3 regions of the Clostridium sp. RTP31139st1_H3_RTP31139_211217 genome follow, and region 2 is predicted to be linked to each of the others. Evidence: predicted binding sites of a transcription regulator. Region 2 holds the regulator's gene; each other region holds the start of a gene.

Region 1 (5,868 bases), on a different contig from region 2:
TCTGGAGCCTACTGCGGAGTTGAAGCTGAAGAAAGAGGTCAAGGAGAAGCCATTGCAAGAAATCTTTTTGAAATTTCACAAATCAAAACACCTATTATTTCTATTATTATTGGTGAAGGTGGAAGTGGTGGTGCCATTGCATTAGCTTGTGGTGATAGAGTTTGGGCTTTAGAAAATTCCGTTTATTCTATTTTATCACCTGAAGGTTTTGCATCAATTTTATTAAAAGATTCATCAAAAGCTAAAGAGGTAGCAGATGTAATGGGAATAACAGCTTATGATCTGCTTTCTAACGGTGTAATTGAAAAAATAATAAATGAGCCTACTGGTGGTGCTCAAACAGATATTAAATCAGTAGCGAATGATTTAAAAAAATCATTAATATCAGAAATAAATGATTTAAAATCAATGGATGTAAATGAACTTATTAATCAAAGGTATGAACGTTATAGAAAATTTTATTAAAATAAAGGAACAAGTTATTTATTTAACCTGTTCCTTTATTTTTTAAGGTAATTATACAGAGGTATGTGTAGCTCAATACACAAAATGTATCTTACATTAATAATTATTGCCACTTTTTCCATTTTATACACTAAAAATATTTTTTTTATAGTTATAAAATTGAGCCTTTCAGACAAATATAATAATTATAAGCTGAAAGGCTATATATATAGGAGAATATTATGAGTTTTTTGATATTATATATTATATGGTAGAAGTTTTAAATTATGATTACTAATAATTTAATTTTAGGAGGGTATAACATGATTAATTCAATAAAATCTTCAGTATTTTATCACATATATCCATTAGGGTTTTGCGGTGTGATAAATAATAAAAAAAATTATACAAAAAAAGCTGGATTATCAAAGATTGATGATAAATGGATAAATCATTTCACTCAACTTGGAATAAATTCAATTTACTTCGGACCATTATTTCAATCTACCTATCATGGATATGATACCATTGATTATTTAAAAATAGATGATCGTTTAGGAACAAACGCAGACTTTAAACAATTAGTTAGAAAATTACACGATAATAATATTAGCGTTATTGTTGATGGAGTCTTTAACCACGTTGGACGTGAATTTTGGGCATTTAAAGATGTTATAGATAAAAAATCTCAATCACCATATACATCATGGTTTAATATTAATTTTAATGGAAATAGTAACTATAATGATGGCTTCTATTATGAAGGATGGGAAGGACATTATGATTTAGTCAAACTTAACTTATATAACAAAGAGGTTAAAAATTATCTTTTTGAAGTAATTGAAAAGTGGATAAATGAATTTGAAATAGATGGAATACGACTTGATGTTGCATATTTATTACCTAAAGAATTCTTAAAAGAACTTAGAGAAAAAACAACTCAATTTAAAAATGATTTTTGGCTAATGGGCGAAATGATTCATGGTGACTATAATAGTATAGCTTCACCAGAAATGTTACACTCAGCAACCAATTATGAACTATATAAAGGTTTATATTCAGGTCATAATGAAAAAAATTATTTTGAAATCGCTTATTCTTTAAATAGAGAATTTGGTGATTATGGTATTTATAAAAATATAGACTTGTATAATTTTGTTGATAACCATGATGTAAATAGAATTGCTTCAATGGTTAATACAAAGGAATATTTAAAAAATATTTATACAATACTATTTACTATTCCTGGAATACCATCAATTTACTATGGAAGCGAGTGGGCAATAGAAGGTGATAGAAAGATAAGTGATTTAAACCTAAGACCAGAATTATTTTTAGAGGATTTTGAAAATGATATTGATGCAAAAAATATAGAAAAGTTCATTTCTAACTTAATATCTATTAGAACTAAAAATATAGAATTAACACAAGGATGTTATAAAGAAATTTTAGTCAAAAATAAACAATTTGTTTTTGGAAGAGGATATAATGATAAATGGATTTTGATTGCTTTGAACCTTGATAATAAAGAAGAAATTTTACAATTTAATGTACCTTTTGCAAATAGTACATTAATTAATCTACTAGATAAAACTGAAAAACTAAATGTAAAAGACTATAAATTAAACATTTCTATACCAGCCTTTAGTAGTAAAATATTAAAAGAAGAAGAATAAAAAAATAAAGCTACATAAATTATAAATCATCATAAAATCTATTTATAATTTGTGTAGTTTTAATTTTAGTTAATACTTTTCATTATAAGCATTAATTATATATGAAAACGATAATATTACAAATATTGCAGTATTAATAAATATAATTGGTGGCATAAATGTACTAATTAATTTTAGTGTATAAATAGGATATGGAATTCTTAAAGCATAATTAATTAAATATTTTATTAATATTATAAAAAATATATTGAGTATAAAATAAATAAATTGCAGTATAAATGCTTTTTTACAGTAATACTTAATATGCTTCTTGTTAGAATTAAAATAATAAACAATTATTGGATATAACCAGTTAACATAACATAACTTTGAATGAAATAGTAAAAGTATTGGTATTACATATACAGAAATTATAATCAATCTATTTTCTAATACACATGAAATACTATTTATCTTTAAATGGCTTTTATCCGTAATAATTCCTCCAAATATAAATAATATAGTAAAGTATATTATTTATATTAATAAAGTATTATCATTGTTTTTACTTTTTTGTAAATACTTTATTAATAATATTGACAATGAAAATTAAAGTAGTAAAATAATTATTATAGTGTTAGCACTCATTGTTATTGAGTGCTAACAATAACTTATGAGATTAAAAAAGGAGAGAGTTTTATGGAAACAAAACAATTTAAAGCAGAATCAAAAAGATTATTAGATTTAATGATTAATTCAATTTACACTCATAGAGAGATCTTCTTAAGAGAGTTAATATCAAATGCAAGTGATGCAATTGACAAAATATATTACAAAGCATTAGTAGATGAAAATATAAACTTTGACAAAGATAATTATTTCATCAAAGTAACTCTTGATAAGGATTCAAGAACAATAAAAATTAGTGATACTGGTATAGGTATGACTAAAGAAGAGCTTGATGATAACTTAGGTGTTATAGCTAAAAGTGGTTCATTAAAATTTAAAAAAGAAAATGAAATTAAAGATGGTTATGATATCATAGGACAATTTGGTGTAGGATTCTATTCATCTTTCTTAATTGCAGATAAAGTTACTGTTATAAGTAAAGCATATGGAAGCAATGAAGCGTATAAATGGGAATCATGTGGTGTTGATGGATATACAATAGAACCATGTTATAAAGATTCTATTGGTACAGATATAATTTTACATGTAAAAGAAAATAGTGAAGATGAAAATTTTTATGAATATTTAGAAGAATATAAAATTAGAACATTAATTAAGAAATACTCTGACTTTATTCGTTATCCAATTAAAATGGATATAACTGAAAGAAGACTTAAAGAAGGTTCAGAAAACGAATATGAAGATATTATAGAAGAAAAAGTAGTAAACAGCATGGTTCCTATTTGGAGAAAAAACAAAAATGAACTTACTACAGAAGACTATGATAACTTCTATAAAGAAAAACACTATGGCTTCGATAAACCTTTAAAACATATTCATTTAAGTGTTGATGGAACAGTTAGCTATAATGCAATTTTATATATTCCGGAAAATATGCCTTATGATTTTTATACAAAGGATTATGAAAAGGGGTTAGAGCTTTATTCTAATGGAGTAATGATCATGAATAAATGTTCTGATTTATTACCTGACTACTTTGGATTTGTAAAAGGTATAGTTGACTCTGAAGATTTATCATTAAATATTTCAAGAGAAATATTACAACATGATAGACAATTAAGATTTATTGCAAAAAATATAAAAAATAAAATAAAAAGCGAACTTGAAAAAATGCTTAGAAATGATAGAGAAAGCTATGAAAAGTTCTATACTGCTTTTGGAAGAACACTTAAATTTGGTGTGTATGATAACTTTGGTGCAGAAAAAGATGTTCTTCAAGACTTACTAATGTTCTATTCATCAAAAGAAAAGAAGATGACTACTTTAGATGAATATGTAACAAGAATGTCTGATGACCAAAAGTATATTTATTATGCTGCTGGAGAATCTATTGATAGAATAGAAAAACTTCCTCAAACAGAATTATTACTTGATAAAGGATATGAAATATTATACTTTACTGATGATATTGATGAATTTGCTATTAAAATGCTTATGAAGTATAAAGATAAAGAATTTAAATCAGTGTCAAGCAGTGATTTAGGTATTGAAAATAATGATGCAGAAATAAAAGAAGAGGAAAATGATGCAGAAAACAAAGCATTATTTGATTCAATGAAAGATATCTTAAATGGAAAGATTAGTGCTGTTAAGATTTCTAAGAGATTAAAAAATCATCCTGTTTGTTTATCAAATGAAGGAGATTTATCAATTGAAATGGAAAAGGTATTAAATCAAATGCCTAATGCACAAGGTGTAAAAGCAGATAAGGTACTTGAAGTAAATGCTAATCATGAAGTTTTTAAAGCATTAAAGGATGCCTATGAAAATGATAAAGATAAATTGAATTTATATACTAATATTTTATATAATCAAGCATTATTAATTGAAGGATTAAGCATATCAGATCCAGTTGAATTTACTAACGACATCTGTAAATTAATGAAATAGTTATTGAAAAATTTCCCAGGTAATATTTATAATATTCCCTTAACAACGAAAAAGAATGTTATTAGAAATAACTCTAATAACATTCTTTTTATTATTCATATTTAAATTTAACACTAATTTCCTTAATTTCACCTTTAGAATTTTTTCTAATTGTAAAATTCTTTATGTCTTTAAATTCATTATCTAACTGATAAGCTAATTCATTAATAGTTGCCTTACATTTCTTAGATAAGTCATTGTCTTCAACAATTGTAAATCTAGATTTTTTACAAGTAGTTTCATTTTGCGAATCATCGATTACTACATAATAATCAGAAGTCTCCTCAATAACATAATATTCCTTGTTTAAAGTTAAACTATCGCATAAATTATTATTTATACATCTTAAAATCATATTTAATTCCTCCCTAACCCTTTTGCCTATATTATAGGACAAAATCCATAAAAATGAAATTGGAATTTCATATGAATTTAATAATACTTTTTAGTAGGAAATTATATTATTTACATAAATATATTTTACAACTCCTATTATTATCTTGTATAATCAACTTTGCATATATTTATGCAAATACCAAAGAAAAAGTAGTAATATAATGTGGAGGGATATTATGAATATAAATAATAATTTATTAAATGAGAAAATCAATCAATTAAAAAAAGGCCTTGAAATTGTTGGGGCAAATGAAAATTTATACAATAAAACTAATGATGAAATTATAAATGATATCTTAGATATGGCTTTTAAAGGTGAAACTTTAAAGTTTACTATAAATGATTCAGAATATACAATTAACGAATTAATTCAACTTAAACAAGAATATGAAAAACATTTCTTGAGAAATAAACTAACAACATTAAATTCAATTGTATATAAAATAAAGAAGTACGATACATCATTAGATTCATTAATTAGAAAGTATAAAAAGACAAGAGGATTAGAGGAATATAATAAAATTTATGCAAGCATAAATAAGACTTATAGACTTGATATAAATAAATTAGTGTTATCTAGTGTTAATAATATAGAAAATATTACTGATTTAGATGAGCAAGAACATCTTTATGGAGAATATTTAAATCAAAAAAGAAAACAAATAGTAGATGGTGTAGTTAGTAAAGTAGGGATAGTTTAATACTATCCCTTAAACACCTTTATTGTTAAAGTCAGGTACAAAATCTTCTGTAT
Region 2 (5,868 bases):
TGGATTTATGTCAAGAGAGAAGAGGAACGTTCATAGATATGGAATATCTAGAAACTACAAGAGTTTGTATTAACTATGATATGCCATTAAATGAAATAGTATATGATTTCTTTGATACATTAAAATCAAGAACAAGAGGTTATGCTTCATTTGACTACGAATTCAAAGGATATACAAAAACAGAGCTTGTTAAGCTTGATATATTATTAAATGGAGATATAGTTGATGCTTTATCAATGATAGTTCCAAAAGAAAGAGCTTATCATAAAGGAAGAGGAATTGCAGAAAAACTTAAGGAAATTATTCCAAGACAAATGTTTGAGGTTCCAATTCAAGCAGCAGTAGGATCTAAAGTAATAGCTAGAGAAACAGTTAAAGCTATGAGAAAAGACGTACTTGCTAAATGTTATGGTGGAGATATTTCAAGAAAAAAGAAGCTTCTTGAAAAGCAAAAAGAAGGTAAGAAGAGAATGAGACAAGTGGGATCTGTAGAAGTACCACAAGAAGCATTCATGGCTGTTCTTAAAGTAGATTAATAAAGGAAAAGACATTGCAGTTGCAATGTCTTTTTTGTTAAATAATAAGTATGAGTTAATAATCAGGAAGTAAGAATTTTTGAAAAAATAAGATTAGTATAAAATAATAAATATATTTTAGAAACTTTATAATGAGTTTTAAATATAACTTGCTACTTGTCACTTGAAATTAAATAACTTGGAGGATGAAATAATGAAAGAAATTAGTTTATATGTACATATACCATTTTGTAAGCAAAGGTGTTTTTATTGTGATTTCCCTACATTTGCAGGAAAAGAACAATATAGAGAGGAGTATGTAAATGCATTAATTAAGGAAATAGATGAAAAATGCTCGGATTATGTAATTAAAACTATTTTTATTGGCGGAGGAACACCATCTCATTTAGAAACTGAAGAATTAAAGAAATTATTAAAAGCTATAAATAAATTAAAATTTAAGGATAATATTGAGTATTCAATGGAATGCAATCCAGGAACATTATCAAAAGAAAAATTGTTGGTAATGAAAGAAAACGGAGTAAATAGAATAAGTTTTGGATTACAATCATGTAATGATAAATTACTTAAACAAATTGGTCGTATTCATACATTTAGTGAATTTTTAGAAAACTATAATCTTGCTAGAGAAATTGGATTTAATAATATTAATGTGGATTTAATGTATGGATTGCCAAATTTAACGATAGAATTATGGAAAGATACATTAAATCAAATATGTAAGTTAAAGCCAGAACATATTTCAGCGTATAGTTTAATAATAGAAGAGGGAACAGCTTTTTATAAAATGTATGAAAATAATAAGTTGAATCTTCCAGCAGAAGATGAAGAAAGAATTATGGATAAATTAACTAAGAATATATTAAAAGAAAATGGATACCATCAATATGAAATTTCTAATTATGCATTAAATGGAATGGAATGTGAACATAATAAGGTTTATTGGTCTTTAGAAGATTATATTGGAGTTGGATGTGCAAGTAGTTCATATATAAATGGAATAAGAAAAGTAAATGAAAGTAGTATTAGTAAGTATATAAAAAAAATAAAGCAAAATGAGAATGTTGTTGTAGAAGAACATATTAATTCTATAGAAGATGAAATTGAGGAATTTATTTTCATGGGATTAAGAATGTTAAAAGGTATAGATTTAGTAAAGTTTAAGAAAAAATTTGGTGCAAATATTGGGAGTATATATAGCAAAGCCATTGAGAAGAATATAAAAGATGGTTTATTAATTTTAAATAATAATAATATGTTTTTAACTACAAAAGGAATAGAAGTATCTAATTATGTAATGTCTGACTTTATATTAGATAAGTAAAAAATAAAACACTAAGAAAAGAGGAGTATTATAGAGATGGAAAGAGATATTCAAGAAAAAACTAAATTATATAAAAAAATAGTTGAAAATTTGAAGAAATATGAAATTGACAAAAAAAACAAATAAGAATATATTGATAATGTAGTCATTAGCACTCGAGTTAAATGAGTGCTAACAATAGGGGTGATGAAATGGCTATTGATGAAAGAAAAATTAAAATACTTCAAGCCATTATTAATGACTATATAGTAACAGGAGAACCTGTTGGATCAAGAACAATAGCTAAGAAGTATGATTTAGGTGTAGGATCTGCAACCATCAGAAATGAAATGGCGGATTTAGAAGAAATGGGTTATTTAGAGCAACCTCATACATCAGCAGGAAGAATACCTTCTAGTAAGGGATATAGGTTATATGTTGATAAGTTAATGGAAACACCAAAGCTTAGTAAAGATGAAGAGCTTAGAATTAAAGAATATTTAATTAATTCAGCTATGCATGAAGTTGATACAATATTAAAAGAAGCTTGTGTTTTATTATCAGAGTTAACAAATTTAACTTGTATAGTTCAAACACCTTCTATGAAGAGAAGTTATATAAGATCACTACAATTAATAAGAATAGATGATTCTAATTTAATTGCTGTAATAGTAACTGATAGTGGTGTTATTAAAAATCATAGAATTAAAGTAAATAATGTACCAAGTAATGAAGAACTTATTAGAATAAATGAGGTATTAAATTCAAAGCTTAAGAATTTGACAATAGAAGCTATAAATTTAGAAGTCATTAATGAACTTAAGAATGAACTAGTAGGATTCGATGATTTATTTAATGCAATGCTTCCAGCTTTATATGATAGTTTAAATAATAATTCAAAGTCAGATTTGGTAGTTGAGGGAACAACCAACCTTTTCAATTATCCAGAGTATAATGATATTGAAAAGGCAAAGGAAGTACTTCAATTAATAAGTAATAAGGATTGTGTTATAGAACTATTAGAGAATAGTGGAGATATATCAATAAAAATTGGTGATGAAAATTATATTCCGGAAGCTAAGGAGTGTTCAGTAATTACAGCAGAATATTCTTTAGGAGGAAGACCTATTGGAAGTATTGGGCTGATTGGTCCACAAAGAATAAATTATTCAAAGGTAGTTACTATAATGGCTCAAGTTATAAAAGAGTTAAACAAAAGTCTTAAAGACCAAGAGTATTGATTAAAATGAGAAGAGGTGTAAAGATGGAAGAAAATAAAGATATAAAAGATGAAGATATAATCGTTGAAAATGAACCAGTTATAGAAGATACAGATAATGTAGATAAAGCTGAAGCTGCAGAAGCTGAGGAAATCGTAGAAGAATATAGTGAAAATGATGATTTATCTTTAATAAGAAAAATGAAAGATGAAAATAAAAAACTTTCTAATGAAGTAGAAGCTTTAAAAGAAAGATTACTTAGATTAACTGCTGAGTATGACAATTATAGAAAAAGAACGGCTAAGGAAAAGGAAGGAATATATACAGATGCTTGTACAGATGTATTAAAGGAAATGCTTCCTGTAGCTGATAATTTAGAAAGAGCTTTAGCAGTAGATGGAAATGTAGAAGATCTTAAAAAAGGCGTTGAGATGACAATAAAAGGATTCTTAAACTCTTTAGAAAAATTAGGTGTTGAAGAAATTGATACAACTAATGGTTTTGATCCAAATTTACATCAAGCAATTTCAGTTGTTGAAGATGCAAATTTATCAAGTAATGATGTAGCTCAAGTATATCAAAAAGGATATAAGAGAGGCGATAAAGTAATCAGATATTCAATGGTTACTGTAGCAAAATAGTAATTAAGTAAATTTACAATATAGATATGTAAAATTCAAGGAGGAAATATATTATGGGAAAAATAATAGGTATTGATTTAGGTACAACAAATTCATGTGTAGCTGTTATGGAAGGTGGAGAACCAGTAGTTATCACTAACTCAGAAGGTGCTAGAACTACTCCATCAGTAGTTTCATTCCAAGCTAATGGTGAAAGATTAGTAGGACAAATTGCTAAAAGACAAGCAATTACAAACCCAGAACACACAATAATTTCAATAAAGAGAGAAATGGGAACAGATCATAAAACTAAAATTGATGATAAAACTTACTCACCACAAGAAATATCAGCAATGATACTTCAAAAGATTAAAGCTGATGCAGAAGCATACTTAGGTGAAACTGTATCTCAAGCTGTTATCACAGTTCCAGCTTACTTTAATGATGCTGAAAGACAAGCGACTAAAGATGCTGGTAGAATAGCAGGATTAGAAGTATTAAGAATAATAAACGAACCAACAGCTGCTTCATTAGCTTACGGATTAGATAAGACTGATCACAGCGAAAAGATATTTGTTTATGACTTAGGTGGAGGTACATTCGACGTATCTATCCTTGAATTAGGTGATGGTGTATTCGAAGTATTATCTACAAATGGAGATACTCACCTAGGTGGAGATGACTTTGACCAAAAGATTATTGATTATATAGCAAATGATTTTAAATCACAATATGGAATTGACTTAAGAAATGATAAGAGTGCAGTTCAAAGATTAAAAGAAGCTGCAGAAAAGGCTAAGATTGAATTATCTTCATCAATGCAAACAAATATCAACTTACCATTCATTACTGCTGATGCTACAGGTCCAAAGCATATTGATATGAACTTAACTAGAGCAAAATTCAATGAATTAACTCATGATTTAGTTCAAAGATCAATTGAACCAATGAAGAAAGCATTATCAGATGCAGGTTTAACAATTGGTCAAATTGATAAAGTAATCTTAGTTGGTGGATCAACAAGAATACCAGCTGTTCAAGAAGCTGTTAAGAACTTTACAGGAAAAGAACCTTCAAAGGGAGTTAACCCAGATGAATGTGTAGCTATGGGTGCTGCAATTCAAGCAGGTGTATTAACTGGTGAAGTTAAAGATGTATTATTATTAGATGTTACTCCATTAACATTAGGTATTGAAACTTTAGGAGGAGTTGCAACTCCATTAATTGAAAGAAATACAACTATACCAGCTAAGAAGAGTCAAATATTCTCAACAGCTGCAGATGGTCAAACATCAGTTGAAATTCACGTTGTTCAAGGTGAAAGACAAATGGCAACTGACAACAAGACTTTAGGAAGATTTACTTTATCAGGAATAGCTCCAGCTCCAAGAGGAATTCCTCAAATCGAAGTTACATTTGATATAGATGCTAATGGTATTGTTAAAGTATCTGCTATGGATAAGGGAACTGGTAAGGAAGCAAATATTACAATTACTGCATCAACTAACCTTTCAGATGAAGAAGTAGAAAAGGCAGTAAAAGAAGCAGAAAGATTTGCTGAAGAAGATAAGAAGAGAAAAGAATCAATCGAAACTAAGAACAATGCAGACCAATTAGTTTATCAAACTGAAAAGCAATTAGAAGAACTTGGTGACAAGATTTCTGCTGATGATAAGGCTAAAATTACAGCTAAATTAGATGCATTAAAAGCTGTTAAAGATGGAGAAGATTTAGAAGCTATTAAGAAAGCTACTGAAGAATTAACTCAAGAGTTCTATGCTATATCATCTAAGATGTATGCAGATGCACAAGGTGCAGCAGGAGCTCAAGGTGCAGGATTTGATCCAAACAACATGGGTGGAGCAAATGCTAACCAAGGTCCAGCTCATGATGACAATGTTGTAGATGCTGATTTCGAAGTTAAAGATGAAAAATAATAAATAATAAATAATTAGATAGGGAAGACAATAGTCGTCTTCCCTTTTTAAAAGTTAAAGTGTTTACGAAAAAAGTTTTAAGTGATAATATAGACTAATGTAAATATAAATAAGGTGGTGACGTTATAGATGGCAAATAAAGACTATTATGCTGTGCTTGGACTTGAAAAAGGTGCAAGTGATGATGAGATAAAAAAAGCCTTTAGAAAGCTAGCTATTAAATATCATCCTGATAAGAATCAAGGGAATAAG
Region 3 (5,868 bases), on a different contig from region 2:
TTATATAAATCAAGAGCTATGTAAGGAATGTGGGGGATGTAAAAAAGCATGTCCTTATGATGCTATATCTGAAGTTATGAGACCTTGTAAGAGGTCATGTCCAACAGGAGCTTTAGATATTAATCCTAATGACAGACGAGCTATGATTAAACAGGAATTATGTGTTAATTGTGGTTCATGTATGAGAGCATGTCCTTTTGGAGCAATTTCTGATAAGAGCTTAATTGTCCCAGTTGCAAAGAGGCTTGGAAGAAATAGAAAGATGTATGCAATTGTTGCACCAGCTATAACTGGTCAATTTGGTCCTACTATGAATTATGGTAAGATTAGAAATGCTATAAGAGCACTTGGATTTGAGGAAATGATTGAAGCAGCATTAGGAGCTGATGCAGTAACAGTTCATGAAGCTAATGAATTTGTTGAAAGAATGGAAAGAGGAGATAAATATATGACTAACTCCTGTTGCCCAGGATTTTTAAATTTCATTGAAAAAACTAACCCAACTGAAAAAGATAGAATTTCTGGAACTGTATCTCCAATGGTTGCAGCAGCAAGGTATGTAAAGAAAGTTGATCCAGAAGCTAAGGTTGTATTTATAGGTCCTTGTACAGCGAAAAAGAGTGAAGCTGTTAGAATAGGAATAGAAGATGCAGTTGATTATGTTTTAACATTTGAAGAATTACTTGCTTTATTTGAAGCATTTGATGTTAATCCTTTTGAATGTGAAGAAGAAAATGTTAATGATGCATCTGTATTTGGAAGAAACTTTGGTGCTTCAGGTGGATTGACTGCAGCTATTAAGAATTATATTGCAGATAGTGGAGTTGAAGTTGACTTTAAACCAATACCAACTTCAGGACTTGACTGTAAAAAAACTATGATGCTTGCCAAGGTTGGTAAGTTACCAGGAAACTTTATTGAAGGTATGATGTGTGAAGGTGGATGTATCAATGGTGCAGGAGTAATTGCTCCTCCAATGAGAGCTAAGGCTGCATTTACTAAGATTAATAATGGAACTACTATTAAGGCTGTTCTTAAGAATAGAACTCTTGAGGAATTTGAAGATGTTAATTTAGAAAGAATGCCTTCTGAAGACGAATAGTTATTGTTATAAAAATTGATATAAGATATTTATTGTATAAATAAGTTATGAGATAGAGCTGTGGATTTGTCTATAGTATGATGAAATCGCAGCTTATTTCAATATATGGAATTTTATGTTAAAATTAATATTGGGTTATATAAAGATAATTTAATATAAATCAGAGTGATAAGTAAATTAGGGATAAATTTAAAGTTTAAATTAAAGAACATTGAATGAAAATTTAGGATATATAAGTGAATGAAATGTTTAGAAAAGTAATGGAAAACAAAGTAAATTAAAAATAAATTACTATAATTAGTAATATTTGACCTTAGTAAGGTAATAATATAGAAAGTAATTGTTGAAAGTTTACTTTATAAATTATATTATAAATATAAAGATATTAGCACTCTATTAAAGTGAGTGCTAACAAATGAAATATAGGAGGGTTTATTTATGAATATAAAACCATTAGGTGACAGAGTAGTAATAAAAAAATTAGAAGCTGAAACAACTACAAAGAGTGGAATACTTTTAACAGGAACAGCAAAAGAGCAACCACAAGAAGCAGAAGTTGTTGCAATAGGGCCAGGGGCAATGGTTGAAGGAAAGAGAGTTCCTATGGATGTAGAAGTTGGAAATAAGGTGTTATATTCTAAGTATGCAGGAACAGACGTAAAGGTTGACGGTGAGGAATATATTATATTAAAGCAAGACGATATATTAGCAATAGTAGAATAATTAATTGGGAGGTAAGTTTATTATGGCAAAGATGATTCAATTCGGAGAAGAAGCTAGAAGAGCAATGCAAGTTGGTGTTGATAAACTAGCTGATACAGTAAAGGTAACATTAGGACCTAAAGGAAGAAATGTAGTTTTAGATAAGAAGTTTGGTTCACCACTTATAACAAATGATGGTGTTTCAATTGCAAGAGAAATAGAATTAGAAGATCCATATGAAAATATGGGAGCTCAATTAGTAAAGGAAGTTGCAACTAAGACTAACGATGTTGCAGGGGATGGTACTACAACAGCTACACTTTTAGCTCAAGCTATTATAAGAGAAGGATTAAAAAATGTAACAGCTGGTGCAAATCCAATGTTACTTAGAAATGGTATAAGAAAAGCTGTAGATAAAGCAGTTAGTGAAATATTAGAAATTTCTAAACCAGTTAGTGGTAAGGAAGATATAGCTAGAGTTGCAGCTATTTCTGCAGCTGATGAAGAAATAGGTAAGCTTATTTCTGATGCTATGGAAAAAGTAGGTAATGAAGGAGTTATTACTGTTGAAGAATCTAAATCAATGGGTACTGAACTAGAAGTAGTTGAGGGTATGCAATTTGATAGAGGATATGTTTCAGCTTATATGGTAACTGATACTGAAAAAATGGAAGCAGTATTAGATAATCCATTAATTTTAATAACTGATAAGAAGATTACAAACATACAAGAAATATTACCAGTATTAGAGCAAATAGTTCAAGCTGGTAAGAAGTTATTAATAATAGCTGAAGATATCGAAGGTGAAGCAATGGCTACATTAGTAGTTAATAAGTTAAGAGGAACATTTAACTGTGTTGCTGTTAAGGCTCCAGGATTTGGGGATAGAAGAAAAGAAATGCTTCAAGATATAGCTATTTTAACTGGTGGTCAAGTAATTTCTGAAGAGTTAGGAAGAGATTTAAAAGAAACTACTTTAGATATGCTAGGTCAAGCTGAAAGTGTTAAGATAACAAAGGATAATACTACTATAGTAAATGGTAGAGGCGATAGCGCTAATATAAAAGAAAGAATTAATCAAATTAAGATGCAAATAGAAGAGACTACTTCTGAATTTGATAAAGAAAAATTACAAGAAAGATTAGCTAAACTTTCTGGTGGTGTTGCAGTAATTAAAGTTGGTGCTGTTACAGAAACAGAACTTAAGGAAAGAAAGCTTAGAATAGAAGATGCTTTAGCTGCTACTAAGGCTGCGGTTGAAGAAGGAATAGTACCAGGTGGTGGAACAGCTTATGTTAATGTTATTAACAAGGTTGCAGAATTAAAATCAGATGTTGCTGATACTCAAGTTGGTATTAACATTATAGTAAGAGCATTAGAAGAGCCAATGAGACAAATTGCTATTAATGCAGGAGTTGAAGGTTCTGTAATTATTGAAAGAATTAAGAACAGTGAAGCTGGAATGGGATATGATGCTTTACATGATGAATATGTAAATATGATTAAGACTGGAATAGTTGATCCAACTAAGGTTACAAGAAGTGCACTTCAAAATGCTGCATCTGTAGCTTCTACATTCTTAACTACTGAAGCTGCTGTAGTTGATATTCCACAAAAGGAACAACCAATGCAAGGTGCACCAGGAATGGGCGGAATGGATGGAATGTATTAATATAAATAAAAATTAACATTTCAATAAATAAGGTTATTATTAACTATAACTATGAGTTAGTAATAACCTTATTTTTATTTTATTATTAGATATAATTAGAAAAGAAAAGTTTTTTTGTAGTAAAATACAAAAAATTACAAAAAATGAATAAAACATGGAAAATAGTAATAAAAAATGGTACTATATAATTAATTAGTATTAATTACAATTATTTGTTTCTATAATAATATAATGTAAGTTTTGTTTTAAGGAGTAGTAATGGATATTTTTTTAGTAGTAATCTTTGGATTAGTAATAGGAAGTTTTTTAAACGTATGCATTTGTAGAATAGCAAACGAAGAATCAATTGCATTTCCACCATCACATTGTACTAATTGTGGATATGAATTAAAAGCTAAAGATTTGATTCCAGTGTTAAGCTATATATTTTTAGGTGGAAAATGTAGAAGTTGTAAGGAGAAAATTTCTATACAATATCCAATAGTTGAGATATTAAATGCAATTTTATATGTAGCAATTTATTTGAAATTTGGATTTACCTTAAATTTATTTAAGTTCTGCTTATTAGCTTCTCTTTTAATAGTAATAGGGTTTATTGATTTTAAAACCAAATATGTTTATAACTCCACAGTAGTTTTTGGAGTAGTATCTGGAATATTATTTGCAGCATTAGAATGGATAGAGACAAAATCAATACCTTGGAATTATGTTGCAGGTGCATTTATAGGGTTTGGTATTATATACCTTATTGTTGTTTTAACTAGAGGTATGGGAGAGGGCGATATTGATATAGCACTTATATGCGGATTATTTTTAGGTATAAAGGGTATTTTAGTGACTTTATTTTTAGCCATAATTTTAGGGGGAATAGTTGCTACCATAATCTTGATATTCAAGTTAAAAGAAAGAAAAGCTGAGATTGCATTTGGTCCATATTTAGCTATAGGTGGAATAATAGCTTGCTTATATGGAAGTAGGCTAATAGATATTTATTTAGGATTGTTTTAACTAAATTTTTAATTAAATAATAAATGAGATTATGATTGAATATCAATAGTTTACTAATTATACTAAGATATAGTAATAAAAATAATTACTTAAAAGGTAGTAATAAAAATATACATAAACCTTATATTAAAGTATTACATGGAGGAAAAATGAATCGAAGAAAGAGGTTAGGTGATATGTTAATTGAACTTAACTATATTACAGAAAATGACTTACAAGAAGCGCTAAAGATTCAAAAAGAAACAGGTAATAAAATAGGAGAGGTATTAATAGAAAGAGGTTTTATTACTGAGGATGACTTATTACAGGCTTTAGAGATACAGCTTGGAATACAAAGAATTTATTTAGATATGATAACAGTAGATAGAAAAGCTGTTAAGATGATTTCTGAATCCTTAGCTAAAAAATACAATGTATTTCCAGTTCAGTTTATTGAGGGTAAATTATTAGTTTTAATGAATGATCCACTTAATATAATAGCTGAGGATGATGTTAGAATTGCTTCTGGATATGAAGTTAAAATTGCTTTATGTGGTAAAGCTGAAATATCACAAGCAATATCAAAATATTATTCAGAAGATTATATGAAAAAAACTGCAGAAGAATTTAGAAATCAAGAAAAAAATAATGAGGTACTTGAAGAAGAGTTAAGCGAAGATATAAAAAATGCACCTGCTGTAAAGCTTGTTGATTCTATCATTCAAAATGCAGTAAGAAGTAAAGCAAGTGATATACATATAGAGCCTTTTGAAAATAGAGTTTGTGTAAGATATAGAATTGATGGAGCATTACAAAAGCAATTTGACTCACCAAAGGAACCATTGGCTGGTTTGATTACCAGAATAAAAATTATGGGTAATATGGATATTGCAGAAAAAAGAATTCCGCAGGATGGAAGAATATTTACTCGGGTTGATGATGAAAATGTAGACTTAAGAGTGTCAGTTTTACCAACTGTAAATGGTGAAAAAATAGTTATAAGAATATTAGATAAAAGTGAATTTAATGTTGATAAATCAGTACTGGGGATTGCTGATGATGATTTAGATAAGATAAATAAAATTATTAATAAGCCACATGGAATAGTATTAGTTACTGGGCCAACAGGAAGTGGTAAATCAACGACTCTTTATTCCTTATTAAGGGATTTAAATAAAGAAGATAAAAATATAATCACTGTAGAAGATCCAGTTGAATTTTCAATGGATGGGATTAATCAAGTAAACGTTAATGCTAAAGCAGGATTAACATTTGCTTCAGGATTAAGATCAATATTAAGACAAGATCCTGATATAGTAATGCTTGGGGAAATAAGAGATACTGAAACAGCCGAAATAGCTGTTAGAGCTGCTATAACAGGACATTTAGTTCTAAGTACAATACA

The links. The regulator HrcA, encoded in region 2, represses chaperone genes, less so after heat shock. The targets are predictions, from matches to a motif close to TGTTAGCACTCNNNNNNNNNGAGTGCTAACA.
Region 1: htpG (molecular chaperone HtpG) is a predicted target of HrcA. The motif match lies at 2,735-2,765, and genes of this name have one in related genera.
Region 3: groES (co-chaperone GroES) is a predicted target of HrcA. The motif match lies at 1,486-1,516, and genes of this name have one in related genera.

What each region holds. Positions count from the first base shown of each region.
Region 1 is NZ_JBCOAB010000001.1:49,073-54,940, reverse strand. Features, by position in the region: gene ABUA17_RS00315 (acetyl-CoA carboxylase carboxyltransferase subunit alpha) at 1-465, shown strand, start outside; gene ABUA17_RS00310 (alpha-amylase family glycosyl hydrolase) at 768-2,120, shown strand; gene htpG (molecular chaperone HtpG) at 2,799-4,679, shown strand; gene ABUA17_RS00300 (hypothetical protein) at 4,771-5,073, opposite strand; gene ABUA17_RS00295 (hypothetical protein) at 5,291-5,815, shown strand; gene ABUA17_RS00290 (radical SAM protein) at 5,825-5,868, opposite strand, start outside.
Region 2 is NZ_JBCOAB010000006.1:70,560-76,427, reverse strand. Features, by position in the region: gene lepA (translation elongation factor 4) at 1-536, shown strand, start outside; gene hemW (radical SAM family heme chaperone HemW) at 730-1,860, shown strand; gene hrcA (heat-inducible transcriptional repressor HrcA) at 2,052-3,080, shown strand; gene grpE (nucleotide exchange factor GrpE) at 3,104-3,700, shown strand; gene dnaK (molecular chaperone DnaK) at 3,754-5,616, shown strand; gene dnaJ (molecular chaperone DnaJ) at 5,746-5,868, shown strand, end outside.
Region 3 is NZ_JBCOAB010000069.1:7,593-13,460, forward strand. Features, by position in the region: gene ABUA17_RS17400 (4Fe-4S dicluster domain-containing protein) at 1-1,102, shown strand, start outside; gene groES (co-chaperone GroES) at 1,541-1,825, shown strand; gene groL (chaperonin GroEL) at 1,848-3,476, shown strand; gene ABUA17_RS17415 (prepilin peptidase) at 3,735-4,484, shown strand; gene ABUA17_RS17420 (GspE/PulE family protein) at 4,634-5,868, shown strand, end outside.